3 regions of the Flexivirga sp. genome follow, and region 3 is predicted to be linked to each of the others. Evidence: predicted binding sites of a transcription regulator. Region 3 holds the regulator's gene; each other region holds the start of a gene.
The links. The regulator LexA, encoded in region 3, represses DNA repair genes until DNA is damaged. The targets are predictions, from matches to a motif close to TCGAACANNTGTTCGA.
Positions count from the first base shown of each region.

Region 1 (4,602 bases), on a different contig from region 3:
GCGTCCGATCGGGCAGAGTCGACCAGCACATAGACCGGGTCGGACGCGTTGGATCGGTAGTGACTCTGCAGGATCTTGCTGGCGGTCACCGAGTCCGGGTTGCCGGTGAAGCTCTGGGTCGTCGACAGGCTGTGCGAGTGGAGCTGGGTCAGTCCGGCGGTGCACAGCAGCAGGACGCCGACGGTGACGAGCCACACGGTGCGCGGGCGCGGGCGAATGAATCCACCGACCCGGGACCACAGACCGCTCTGCGTCGGCTCCGCGCTCCCGTAGGTGGGACGTCGTGGCCAGAACACCCATCGGCCGACGGTCACCAGCAGCGCCGGCAGGAGCGTCAGCATCGCGAGCAGCGCGAAGACGATGCCGAGCGCGGCAACGGGTCCCAGCCCCTTCGTCGAGTTCATCTGCGCCGCGAGCAGGCACAGCATGCCGAGGATGACGGTGCTGCCACTGGCCAGGATGGCCGGCCCCGACCGATGGAGCGCGAATGCCATTGCCTCATGCCGGTCCTCGTGCCGGCGCAGCTCCTCGCGATAGCGCGCCACGAGCAACAGGGCATAGTCCGTGCCGGCCCCGATGACCAGCACGGTGAGGATCCCGTAGCTCTGGCCGTTGACGGTCAGCCCGGTGTGGTCGACCAGCAGGTAGATGAACGCCTGTGCGGCCGTGAGCGCCACGCCGGCGCTGAGGATCGGCAGCACCCACAGCACCGGGCTCCGGTAGGTCAGCAGCAGGATCAGGATGACGACGCCGAGCGTGCCGAACAGCAGCGTGCCGTCGATGCCCGAGAAGGCGTCGGCCTGGTCGGCGCCGAAACCGACCGGTCCGCCGAGATGCACGCCCATGCCGTGTGCCCCCTCAGTTGCGGTGGCACGGATCTGGTCGGCCGTCTTGGGCAGGTCGTTCCAGCCGGACTTCGGGTCGATGTGCAACGGGATCAGCGTTTGCAGGGTCGTCCCGTCCTCGGACGGGATCGGACCGACGACCGGGCCGGCCACGTGCGGTGTGTTCTTGTATGCCGCGGCGTCGGCGGCCGCCTTCGCGCGGTCGGCCGCGGTCAGTCCGCCGTCCCGGTGATAGACGACGATGGCCGGGATGCTGTTGCGGTCCACGAAGGCGCCCAACTGGTCGTAGGCCTTGGTGGACTCGGCACTGGCCGGTAGCCATGACGAGGTCTGGTTGTCCTGCGCGCCGGACAGTTTGCCGGCCAGCGGGCCGAGCGCGACGAGCGCAACGACCCAGATGACGAGGACTGCGTATTTGCTGCGGCGGCCGCACACCAGTGCCGCGAGTCGACGATCCATCCGATGACCCCTCCGTCAGATGTGGATGCGCGGCAGATACTTAGCTTTCCTCACTGTCGCGATATATCGTGATTTTACGGGATGACGCCCATGACGTGCAGGTATTTCTTTGTGGGACGCTGGCAGCGTGAAGTCACTCATCGGCGTGCTCGCCGTGCAAGGCGATGTCCGCGAGCATGCTCGTTCTCTCGAATCCGTCGGAGCCGCAACGCGATTGGTTCGCCGGCCGGAGGAGCTGGAGGGCCTCGACGGGATCGTGCTCCCCGGTGGGGAGTCGACCACGATGGACAAACTGCTGCGCGCCTTCGAGCTGCGGGACCCACTGCGGGAGCGGTTGACGGCGGGCCTGCCGGCATACGGCTCGTGCGCCGGGATGATCCTGCTGGCCGACCGCGTGCTGGACGCGACGGCCGGCCAGCAGACGCTCGGCGGCCTGGATGTCACGGTGCGGCGCAACGCCTTCGGGCGGCAGGTCGACTCGTTCGAGGAGGACCTCGAGATGCCGCAGATCGTCGGGGAGTCGGCGCCGCCGGTGCGGGCGGTGTTCATCCGGGCTCCCTGGGTGGAGGCGGTCGGCCCGCAGGTGCAGGTGCTCGGCACCGTGACGACCGGCCCGGCGGCCGGGCGGATCGTCGCCGTGCGCCAGGGCAATGTGCTCGCCACGTCGTTCCACCCGGAGGTCACCGGCGACCACCGGATCCACGAATACTTCCTGCGTATGGCGCACCAGCGGCGCGGCGATAACATTGCCGGTCGAGACACCAGCACGTTCTAGCCAGAAGAGGGATGTATGTCAGGTCACTCCAAGTGGGCGACAACCAAGCACAAGAAGGCTGCGATCGATGCCAAGCGCGGCAAGCTGTTCGCCAAGCTGATCAAGAACATCGAGGTTGCGGCGCGCTCCGGTGGCGGTGACCCGGCAGGCAATCCGACGCTCTTCGACGCCATCCAGAAGGCCAAGAAGTCCAGCGTCCCCAACGACAACATCGATCGCGCGGTCAAGCGCGGCTCCGGTGCCGAGGCCGGTGGCGCCGACTACCTGGCGCTGACCTACGAGGGCTACGCGCCCGGTGGGGTCGCCCTGCTCATCGAGTGCCTGACCGACAACAAGAACCGCGCCGTGGCCGAGGTGCGCACCGCGCTGTCGAAGAACGGCGGCTCGATGGGCGAGTCCGGCTCGGTCGCGTTCCTCTTCAACCGCAAGGGCGTCGTGATCGTCCCCAAGAAGCAGCCGGAGGGCGAGGCCACCGAGGACGGGCTGCTCGAGGTGGTGCTCGACTCGGGTGCCGAAGAGGTCAACGACCTGGGCGAGTCCTTCGAGATCGTCTCGGAGGCCACCGATCTGGTCGCCGTCCGCGAGTCGCTGCAGGGCGCCGGCATCGACTACGACTCGGCCGACTCCTCCTTCCTGCCGACCACCGAGGTGCCGCTGGACAAGGACGGCGCCCAGAAGATGTTCCGCATCATCGAGGCGCTGGAGGACAGCGACGATGTGCAGAACGTCTACGCCAACGGCGACGTCTCGGACGAGGTGCTCGCGGAGCTCGAGGCCGAGGACTGATCCCGTCGGTTCGCCGACGCGCCGCCGCAGCCTTCGCCGGTATGCCGCTGCCGCCGCCTAAGCTGACACGGACCGAACATATGTCGGACCCCGTATGTCGTGAAGGAGCTGCCCTGCTGTGCGAGTGCTCGGAGTCGACCCCGGCCTGACCCGGTGCGGTCTCGGCGTGGTCGAAGGAGGCATCGGGCAGCCGATGCGGATGGTCGCCGTCGGTGTCGTGCGCACGCCGGTCACCGACGACCCGGCCGAACGCCTGCTGAGCCTGCAGACCGAGATCGACGAGTGGATGGAACGCCACACACCCGACTCGGTCGCGGTCGAGCGGGTCTTCGCCAAGGCCAACATCAAGGGCATCATGGGCACCGCGCAGGCGTCCGCCATACCGATGCTGGCCGCCGCGCGGCGTGGCCTGCCGCTGGCGCTGCACACCCCCAGTGAGGTGAAGGCGGCCGTCACCGGCAACGGCCGTGCCGACAAGGCACAGGTCACCTCGATGGTCACCCGCATCCTGCGGCTCGAGGTCGCGCCGAAGCCGGCCGACGCGGCGGACGCGCTGGCCATCGCCATCTGTCATGTATGGCGCGGCGGCGCCCAGGACCGCATCGCGGCGGCCGTCGCCCAGCAACGCGCCGTCGCAGGTGTACGTCGATGATCGCCACACTGCGCGGGACCGTCCTGCAGGTCGGGCTCGACCAGGTCGTCGTCGAGGTCGGCGGCGTCGGACTGCTGACCCACACCACGCCCGGCACCGCTGCCGCGCTGCGGACCGGGGGAGAGGCGACGCTGTCCACGACGCTGGTGGTCCGGGAGGATGCACTGACGCTCTACGGGTTCGGCACCGCGGACGAGCGGGACCTCTTCGAGCTGGTGCAGACGGTCAGCGGCGTCGGTCCGCGGATCGCGCTGGCGATGCTGGCCGTCGCCAGCCCGGACCAGATCCGGGTGGCCATCGCCGGCGGTGATGTCGCCGCGCTGGTGAAGACGCCCGGCATCGGCAAGAAGGGCGCCGAACGCATCGTCCTGGAGCTCAAGGACAAGGTCGGCCCGCTGCTCGCCGGCGACACGACCGACACGCGCCCCGCACCGGTCGGTGGCGGGCACGACCAGGTCAGCGAGGCGCTCATCGGGCTCGGCTGGTCCGCCAAACAGGCCGATGACGCCGTCGCGAAGGCCACCGCGGCCGACCCGGCACTCACCGAGGTGTCCGCGCTGCTGCGGGCGGCGCTGCGCGAGCTGGGACGATGACGGGCGTGGAGCACGAGACAGAGCTGAACCCCGACGGCTCCTACGATGCGACGTCCCGCATCGTCGACCCGGGCGGGGACGAGGAGGAGCGCCGGCTCGAGGTCGCGCTACGCCCCAAGCGGCTGGCCGACTTCCCCGGTCAGCCGCGGGTGCGCGACCAGCTCGGCCTCGTGCTCGAGGCCGCGCGCCGCCGCCAACGGCCACCGGACCACGTGCTGCTGTCCGGACCGCCCGGCCTCGGCAAGACGTCGCTGGCGATGATCATCGCCGCCGAGCTGGAGCAACCGATCCGGATCACCAGCGGGCCCGCCATCCAGCACGCGGGCGATCTGGCCGCGATCCTGTCCTCGCTCGCCGAGGGCGAAGTCCTCTTCCTCGACGAGATCCACCGGATGGCCCGGCCGGCCGAGGAGATGCTCTATCTGGCGATGGAGGATTTCCGCGTCGACGTGGTCGTCGGCAAGGGCCCGGGCGCCACCGCCATACCCCTGG
Region 1 covers NZ_JBQCGS010000058.1:17,399-22,000, reverse strand. Annotated here, with positions in the region: gene ACTHL4_RS09925 (MMPL family transporter) at 1-1,304, opposite strand, end outside; gene pdxT (pyridoxal 5'-phosphate synthase glutaminase subunit PdxT) at 1,432-2,079, shown strand; gene ACTHL4_RS09915 (YebC/PmpR family DNA-binding transcriptional regulator) at 2,095-2,865, shown strand; gene ruvC (crossover junction endodeoxyribonuclease RuvC) at 2,984-3,517, shown strand; gene ruvA (Holliday junction branch migration protein RuvA) at 3,514-4,110, shown strand; gene ruvB (Holliday junction branch migration DNA helicase RuvB) at 4,107-4,602, shown strand, end outside.
Region 1: a site for LexA is predicted at 2,938-2,953, ahead of ruvC (crossover junction endodeoxyribonuclease RuvC). Genes of this name have one in related genera too.

Region 2 (4,602 bases), on a different contig from region 3:
CGGTCGACATGCACCAGATGCGGTGCGACGTGCAGCATCTGGGCGGTTTCCGACTCGCCACAGTGCCCGGTCACCTCTGCGCGCTGCAGCTGCGCGGTGGCCGGTCCGGCGAGGGAAGCTATTGCGGTCCAGGCGAATTCGATGTCAGGGCGGTCGTGCAGCAGATCCTGCGCCAAAGCGCCGAGAGTTGCGTTGTTCCCGGCATGGCCGGTCAGCACGAGGATCTTGCGCCAGCCGTGATGGGCCAGGCTGTCGACATACTCGCGGGCGACGGCGAGGAAGGTCGCCGGCCGCAGGGTGACCGTGCCGGCGAAACCCAGGTGGTGCGGGGAGACCCCGACCGGCAGGCTCGGACCGATGACGACACGCTGGGGGAGCGCTGCGGCCACCCGGCCGGCCAGGTCCTCGGCGCGGATCAGGTCGGTGGCCATGGGCAGGGCCGGTCCGTGTTGTTCGAAGGCGCCCGCGGGGAGGATGACGATGTCGCCGCGAGCGACCGACTCCGCCGCGTCGCGGGTGGTCAACTCGCCGAGCCGATGGGAGGGGACCGTCATGCCTGGTCCTGGGCCTGGTCCCGGCCACGCTCCTGGTCCCCGGTCCTGCCGCCGTCGGCGAGCACGTCGCGGATCGATCGCAGGTGTGCCGTGGTGAGCGCGGCCGCGCGGTCCGCGTCGCCGGCGCGGATGGCGTCCAGGATCTGCTGGTGCTCGGCGTGGTCGCGCTCGCGGTCGTCATACCGGTGACGGATCTGGATCTGTTCGCGAGATCGCAGGTGCAGCAAGGCTTCCAGCGTCTCGGCGACCAGGCGATTGCCGGTCGCGGCGGCGACCGCGACGTGGAAATGCACGGCCGGTCGTTCGTCACCGCGCTGGGGCGTGAGCGCGTTGGCCAGTGCGCGTTCGAGCGACTGCAGGTCGGCGTCGCTGCGGCTGCGGGCGGCTTCGGCCGCGATGGCGGGTTCGAGCAGGAGGCGGGTGGCGACGAGCTCCTCGAGGGAGTCGCGGCCGGCGTGCTGGTTGACGACCATCCGCCGCTCGATGCCGGCGCCGACGTACGTGCCCGAGCCGTGCCGGAACTGCACGACATCGGTGGCCTCCAGGCGGCGCAGGGCCTCGCGCACCGTCGGCGTGGTGACCTCGAAACGCTGGGCGAGCGCGCGGGAGGACTCCAGGGCGTCGCCCGGTCGCAGGCCACCGTCCAAGATCAGGTCGACGATCTCGTCGGCGAGGCGGCTGGTCAGCGAGGTCTGCGTGGTCACATCAAGTGACTAGATCACTTGATCACCTAATGTGTCAAGGGTCACTGGCGAATGCTGGGAGGATCCGCGGATGGACGATGCTGCCGCCAAGGCGAACCTCTACAACTACCTGCGACACGAACGCGAAGCGGTGCTGGCCAAGCTCGACGGGCTGTCCGAGTACGACGTGCGCCGTCCGCTCACTGTCACCGGCACGAATCTGCTGGGCCTGGTGAAGCACTTGGCGACCTGGGAGGCGAGGTATCTGGGCGAGGTCTTCGGCCGTCCGTTTCCCGAACCGCTGCCGCGCTGGGACGTCGAGGCGGACCGGCTGGCGGACATGTGGGCGACCGAAGGGGAGTCCCGCAGCCAGATCGTCGACCGTTATCGGCGGGTGTGGGCGCACAGCGATGCCACGGTGGCCGCACTGGAGCTCGACACCATCGGGCGCGTTGCCTGGTGGCAGGACGCCGCGGTGCCGCTGTTCAACGTCCTCGTGCACCTGCTCGCCGAGACCAGCAGGCACGCCGGCCACGCCGATATCGTGCGCGAGCAGCTGGACGGTGCGGTGGGGACCGATGCGGCAGCCATGGCGGACCAGCAGCACGACGCGGCCTTCTGGAGCCGGCGACGCACCCTGATCGAGGCGGCCGCGCGGTCGGCCGGCCGATGAGGTGCTGGCCGAGGGTGGGCGCGCCGTCGGGGCGACACGCCACGCCGCAAACCTTCGTACGGATGTTCGGGAAACTGCGTTAGGCTCATCCACAAGTCCTCGACCGGCGGCCCGTTGTCCACAGTGCACGGACCACAGATGCCGGGTTGTCGGTGCGGGGGCCTAGCGTCTGACACGTTCCACAGTTCGACCTGCACTGACGAGCTGCGGACGGTCGCCGGTGGACGCGACCCACCCCACAACTCTCCGAAGGAGTGCCGCACCATGGCAGCAAAGACGGCGAATGCCGGTGACAGTAAGCTGAAGACGCTCGACACCGTCCTGTCCCAGATCGAGAAGGCGCACGGCAAGGGCGCGGTCATGCGACTGGGCGACGACGTCCGTCCGCCGATCGATGTGATCCCCACCGGCGCCATCGCTCTCGATGTCGCTCTCGGCATCGGCGGGCTGCCCCGCGGCCGCGTGGTGGAGATCTACGGTCCGGAGTCCTCCGGTAAGACCACGGTCGCACTGCACGCCGTCGCCAATGCGCAGCGCAACGGCGGCATCGCAGCCTTCATCGACGCCGAGCACGCGCTCGACCCCGAATACGCCAAGAAGCTCGGGGTGGATACCGATGCCCTGCTGGTCAGCCAGCCGGACACCGGTGAGCAGGCACTGGAGATCGCCGACATGCTGATCCGGTCCGGTTCGCTGGACATCATCGTGGTCGACTCCGTGGCCGCGCTCGTGCCGCGTGCCGAGATCGAGGGTGAGATGGGTGACAGCCACGTCGGTCTACAGGCCCGACTCATGTCGCAGGCGCTGCGCAAGATCACCGGTGCTCTCAACAGCACCGGTACCACCGCGATCTTCATCAACCAGTTGCGCGAGAAGATCGGCGTCATGTTCGGGTCGCCGGAGACGACGACCGGCGGCAAGGCGCTGAAGTTCTATGCCTCGGTCCGGCTCGACGTGCGTCGCATCGAGACGCTGAAGGACGGCACCGATGCGGTCGGCAACCGCACCCGCGTCAAGGTGGTCAAGAACAAGGTGTCCCCGCCGTTCAAGCAGGCGGAGTTCGACATCCTCTACGGCCAGGGCATCTCCCGCGAGGGCGGCCTGATCGACATGGGCGTCGAGCAGGGTTTCGTGCGCAAGGCCGGCGCCTGGTACACCTACGAGGGCGACCAGTTGGGCCAGGGCAAGGAGAACGCGCGCGGCTTCCTGCGCGACAACCCGGACCTCGCCGATGAGCTGGAGAAGAAGATCAAGGAGAAGCTCGGCGTCGGCCCGCAAGCCGACAAGCCGGCCGAGGAGACCACACCCGTCGTCACCGCGGTCGACTTCTGATCCTCGTCTCGGCCACCGAGCTGGGCGTTTCGGTGGCCGAGACGTTGTCCCGTATGACGACAGACGCTCCACAGGGGAAGCTTCGTTGCATCCATGAATCCCTTTGACAGTGCACCTGATTCGCCGCCCGACTTTGTCGATCCGGCCGATGTCATCGTCGGTCCGTGGGCCGGCTCATCGGCCCACGTGCGATCCGGCGACGGCGCCGCGAGCGGCGCAGGGCCGCCGGCGAACGGGCCGCACCGATCGCCTCGACGCGGCGCACACCCCGCCGGCGGCGCACGAGGGCGACGCACGGCCCGGCAGGCACGCAACGATCGTGAGCCGCCACCGGACGCATCCGGAGCGGACGCCGACCCCTCCGAGGTGGCGCGCACCATCGTGCTCCGTCAACTCGCCTCGGCGCCCCGCAGTCGCAAACAGCTGGCCGACACACTGCGCGAACGCGGCTGCACCGACGAGGTGGCCAGGGCCGTGCTCGACCGGCTCGAGGAGGTCGGCCTGGTCGACGACGCCGCCTACGCCGCGACGCTGGTCCGATCGCAGCAGGAGCGGCGCGGTCTGGCCCGACGGGCGATCAGTCAGGAGCTGCGTCGCAAGGGTGTCGACGCCGACGTCATCCGTGAGCAACTCGACACCATCGACGACGAGGACGAGCGGGAACGCGCCCGCGCCCTGGTCGCCAAGAAGCTGCGCGCCATGCACGGCCTCGACGCCCAGGTGCAGGCCCGGCGACTGGCCGGAATGCTTGCTCGCAAAGGATATTCGTCCGCCATCGCGTGGGCGGTCATCCGAGAGGCGATCGCCGACGCCCCGGAACACCAGCCGGACTGAGGTCGTCCACCGCCCGCCGCGCATTGCGTAATGAACGAATCGTTCGTTATATTCAACGATATGGCCTCCACCCTCGCCACTTCGGTCGGCGCCCAACTGCGCCTGCGCCGCGAACAACGCGGATTGTCCGCAGCCGAGTTGGCACGTCGCTCCGGCCTGTCCAAGGCAACCCTCTCCGGCCTCGAGTCGGGCCGGGCCAACCCGACGATCGACACCCTCGACGCCGTGGCGATCGCCCTCGGCATACCGCTGACCGACCTGCTGGTGCCGACCACTCCGACGCAACCACACGTGGTGCGGGCCACGGCGGCCGCGGACACCCCGCAACAGGAGATGCTGCGCCGGGTGAGTGGTGGGCATCAGGTCGAGATCTGGCGGCTGCGGCTGCCGGCACGCACGACCTACGAGGGAGTGCCCCATGCGACCGGCACGCTCGAGCACCTCATGGTCGCCTCCGGGACACTGTCCGCCGGGCCGAGCGATGATCTGGCCCGGCTCGGGCCGGGTGACCTGCTCGCCTTCCCCG
Region 2 covers NZ_JBQCGS010000018.1:82,741-87,342, forward strand. Annotated here, with positions in the region: gene ACTHL4_RS03265 (creatininase family protein) at 1-554, opposite strand, end outside; gene ACTHL4_RS03270 (FadR/GntR family transcriptional regulator) at 551-1,258, opposite strand; gene ACTHL4_RS03275 (DinB family protein) at 1,329-1,910, shown strand; gene recA (recombinase RecA) at 2,175-3,242, shown strand; gene ACTHL4_RS03285 (regulatory protein RecX) at 3,624-4,076, shown strand; gene ACTHL4_RS03290 (helix-turn-helix domain-containing protein) at 4,137-4,602, shown strand, end outside.
Region 2: a site for LexA is predicted at 1,965-1,980, ahead of recA (recombinase RecA). Genes of this name have one in related genera too.

Region 3 (4,602 bases):
CATGTCCAACTTCCTTTCCCGCCCGAAGGCGGTCGACTGTGCTGCGGGATGTGTTGTTGCCGTGTGGTGGTGTTGCCGTGGTGCTGCGGACTGACGTGGAACGTGCCTCAGTCGCCGGCGGGTTCGCGGCCCACGGCGTGATCGGGCTCCACGCCCGTCGCCGGACGTTCGGCACGCAGCAGCGCGATAGCGGCCTCGAAGTCCTCGAGGTCGTCGAAGGCCTGGTAGACCGAGGCGAAACGCAGATAGGCGACCTCGTCCAGGCTGCGCAGCGGGCCGAGGATCGCCAGACCCACGTCGTGCGCGTCGATCTCGGCCGCCCCCTGGGCGCGGATCGACTCCTCGACCTCCTGCGCGAGCAGCGCGAGTTGGTCCTCGCTGACCGGGCGGCCCTGGCATGCCTTGCGCACACCGACCAAAACCTTCTGGCGGCTGAACGGCTCGCTGGCACCCGAGCGCTTGACGACGGTGAGGCTCGCAGTCTCGGTCGTCGAGAAGCGCTTACCGCAGTCGGGACACTGCCGGCGACGCTTGATGCAGGTGCCGTCCTCGCTCGTGCGACTGTCGACGACGCGACTGTCGTCATGACGGCAGAACGGACAATGCACGGTCGACTCCTCTCCCGGGAACGCCGCCCACGATGCGCCGCCACGGACCCGCACCCTGTGGACGAAGCTGTGGGTGAACGGTGGACGATCTGGGGACAACGCGCTCTGGCATGTGGACTAGATGTGGACGAATCCCATCGGTGTAACTACTAGATATAGGGATCTTAGGCCGGTCCCACCACAAGTGCAAGAGCCGTCCGCCATGCCGCGAAACGCCCTGGTCAGCCGCCTGGAACCCGCGCGTCACGCCCCTCACCGGGGCGGCGCACGGACACCGCTGCAATCCCTCAGCGCGGCAACCGCAGCTGCTGTCCGGCCACCACCTGCAGGCCGTTGAGGTCGTTGGCCAGGGCCACCTTGGTGACCGCGTCGGCGACCGGCATCGACGGGTAGGCGCGGTGCGCCACCTCGGACAGCGTCTCGCCGTCGTGGACGGTGACGGTGTGCGTCACCGGCGCGGAGGTGGTGGCCCAGGCGCGGGCCGCCGCTCCCCCGCCCACCAGCATGACCACAGCGACGAGCGCCACCAGCAACCGGCGACCGCGGGCCGTCAACCGCAGCCCGCTTGCGCCATCCGCCGCGTCGACACGGACGCCGACCCGCTCGCCACCGCCGCTGGCCGCCGGGCCGGTCGGAACCACCCGCAGGTGCCGACGACGCCCACGGCCCTCGGGGACCTCGGGGGCCTCGGGGGCTCGATCGGCCGGCGGGTCGACCATGACGTCCCACGGTGCCACTGCACTCATCTCTTCCTCCTGAAACCTCGGCGCGACCGGATGCGCACCGTCCCTGCGACGGACCTGGCCCGAACAAGCGTGCGATCGGACACCTGTCGGATGTATAGCACGGACGTTCGACATCGTCGAGACACGCGTCGTACAGATGTTTGGAAACTGTGTCCGAAACCCATACGCTGTTTTCACGAAGCCAAGGCAAGCACCGAGCACCGACAGCCGGCGCCGATCCAGCTCCACATCCAGCACCCACTCACCGCACGGACCACGGTCCGCACGGACGCTCGCCGGCCGCTTCGAGCGAACTGTTCGCCGAGGAGGAGATGACAGCGATGGCACAGGTGCACGAACTTCCCGATCGCGCCGGAGAGAGCCTGACCACCAGGCAGCGCAAGGTGCTGCAGGTGATCCGCAATTCCGTGGACCGGCGCGGCTACCCGCCGAGCCTGCGCGAGATCGGGGACGCGGTCGGCCTGACCAGTCCCAGCTCGGTGGCGCACCAATTGACGATGTTGGAGCGCAAGGGTTACCTGCGCCGCGACCCCAACCGCCCCCGAGCCATGGAGGTCATCGACCCGGACGGCACCGACACCCGCGGCTACCGCGGCGGCTCGAGCGTACGCAGCGCCGAGGAGTCGGGCGTCGACGAGACCGGGCTGGGCGACGCACGACCCGAGGCGTCATACATCCCCGTCGTGGGGCGGATCGCTGCCGGCGGTCCGATCCTCGCCGAGGAGGTCGTGGAAGACGTCTTCCCGCTGCCCAAGCAGATCGTGGGCGAAGGTGACCTCTTCCTGTTGAAGGTCGTCGGCGACTCGATGGTCGATGCGGCGATCTGCGACGGCGACTGGGTCGTGGTGCGCCAGCAGCCCACGGCGACCAACGGCGACATCGTAGCGGCGATGCTCGACAACGAGGCGACGGTCAAGACGTTCAAGCGCACCCGGGGCAAGGTATGGCTGATGCCGCACAACGACGCCTACGACCCGATCGACGGTGACGATGCGACGATCCTGGGCAAGGTCACCGCGGTACTGCGCCGGGTCTAGACCACCCCACCACGTTTCTCCCCCGCTGCGTTCCTCCGCATACGTCGCGGCGGCCCCCGATCTTCGTGTGAGGGTCGGGCGTGGATCGGAACAGCTCAGCCGGTCAGCGCGGCGGCGAGCGCCGTCAACGTCTCACCCAGCGGCGCATCGACGCGCACCGACACCTCCTCGTCGGTCGCGCGCGTCCAGCCATGGGTGACCACGGCGACCGGGATGTGCTCCCGGACGGCGCGGCGGATGAATCGATAGCCCGACATCACGGCCAGGGACGAGCCGAGCACCAGGACCGCACGCGCCGCGTGGACCTGCGCGAAGCAATGCTCCACCAGAGGCTTGGGCACGGATTCGCCGAACATCACCACGTCGGGTTTCAGCAGGTCCGAACCGCAGACGACGCAATGCACCAGTCGGAATCCGCCGATCAGTGACTCGGCGATCGCCACGTCCCCATCGGGTCGCAACGGACCGTCCGCCGACCGGTCGAAGTCGGGGTTGGCCAACTGCAGCCAGGCGTCGACCGTCGAGCGTTCGTAGCGTTCGCCGCAGTGCATGCAGACCACGTGCGTCAGGCTGCCGTGCAACTCGACCACGTTCCGGGCACCGGCCGCCTGGTGCAGTCCGTCCACGTTCTGGGTGATCACCGGACCGACCAATCCGGCGTGTTGCAGCGCGGCCACGGCACGATGGCCGTCGTTGGGCTCGGCCGCCGCGAAACGCGGCCAGCCGACATACGAACGGGCCCAGTAACGCCGCCGCGCGGCGGGGCTGGCGAGCAGTTCCTGAGCCGTCATCGGCTGGAAACGGCGCTTGCCGTCAGCGCCCCGGTAATCGGGGATCCCCGAGTCGGTGGACAGCCCCGCGCCGGTCAGCGCCAGCACCCCACCGCCGGCGACCAACTCGGCCAGGGCTGTCAGGTCGGTTGTCAGATCGCGGGCCACCACAACGGCAAAGCTCTCACATCGGTTCAACTACCCGCGATCGCGGCACTCGTGGCAGCGGTGGTGGCAGCGATCAGGGCAGCGTTCGTGGCCGCCTGTGCACTCTTGATCGCCGCCGCCGCCGCGCCCGCGGTCCAGTCCTGCTCGCCCACCGCCTTGGCACGTCTGGTCAGCTCCCGCCCTGAGACGCCGAACTGCCGGGCGTCATACACCTTGGTCACCGCGTCGGCGGCGCCGAGGAGTGCGACCGTGGACCCGGTGTGCAGATCCGGCCGGGCGGTGCCGGCGAGGACGCGTCCGGCGGCGTCCAGCAGGGTCGCGCGAGCAGCCAGGTCGACGACCGGATGCTTCTCGGGGCGCAGGAACCCTCCCGGCTGGTGCCGGACCGCGCCGTCGGCGACCAGCCGGTGGTAGACGCGGTCGGCCATCCCCTTGGCCAGCGCGGGCAGCGCGCGTTCCGGTTTCTTGCCCGCCTTCTGCACGAACACGGCCAGCGCGTGATCGAGCAGGGGGTCGCCGCCGGGCCGGCCATCGATGACCACGAGCCGGCCGCCCTGCACCGCAACCCGCTCGTATGCCGCCAGCTCGCACAGCACCGCCCCGGAGAGTGCCAGATCGAGTGGAGCGTGTCCGGCCAGCCGGCCACCCTCGGGGCTGGTCGCCATGAGCAGAAGTTCCGCACAGATCAGCATTCACCGACAGTACGTCGCACACGCTCGCCACAGATCCATCCGCGGACGGACAAACTCCGTCGCAAGGATTAGCAATCACGGAAAATTCGTCCCTGTGGATAACCCGCTGTTATCCTCGTGATCATGATCGATGCGGCGGGACTCAGGGTCATCAAGGCCATCAGCGACCACGGCAGCTTCACCGCCGCGGCCGCCTCGCTGGGCTATTCACAGCCGGCCATCTCGCAGATGGTCCGTCGCCTCGAGGACCGCACCGGCACCGTCCTGGTCGAGCGGCTGGGTCGCAGTGTGCGGCTCACCGAGGCGGGCCAGGTACTGGCGCGGCACGCCAGCCCGGTGCTGGCAGCACTGGATGCTGCCGAGTCGGAGGTGGCGGCGATCGCGGGCCTGCGGGCGGGCCGCGTGCGGTTGATGGCCTTTCCCTCCTCCTCCTCGACGCTGGTGCCGCGAGCGCTGGCGCTGGTCAAGCAACGGTTCCCCGACGTGCAGGTGAGTTTCACCGAGGCCGAGCCGCCCGAATCCCTGGCCGCGCTCCGCTCCGGGGAGTGCGACGTGGCGGTGGCGTTCGCCTATGAGGGCAC
Region 3 covers NZ_JBQCGS010000043.1:8,852-13,453, forward strand. Annotated here, with positions in the region: gene ACTHL4_RS07160 (vitamin B12-dependent ribonucleotide reductase) at 1-3, opposite strand, end outside; gene nrdR (transcriptional regulator NrdR) at 108-608, opposite strand; gene ACTHL4_RS07170 (hypothetical protein) at 896-1,354, opposite strand; gene lexA (transcriptional repressor LexA) at 1,675-2,391, shown strand; gene ACTHL4_RS07180 (NAD-dependent protein deacetylase) at 2,487-3,332, opposite strand; gene ACTHL4_RS07185 (GOLPH3/VPS74 family protein) at 3,356-4,021, opposite strand; gene ACTHL4_RS07190 (LysR family transcriptional regulator) at 4,145-4,602, shown strand, end outside.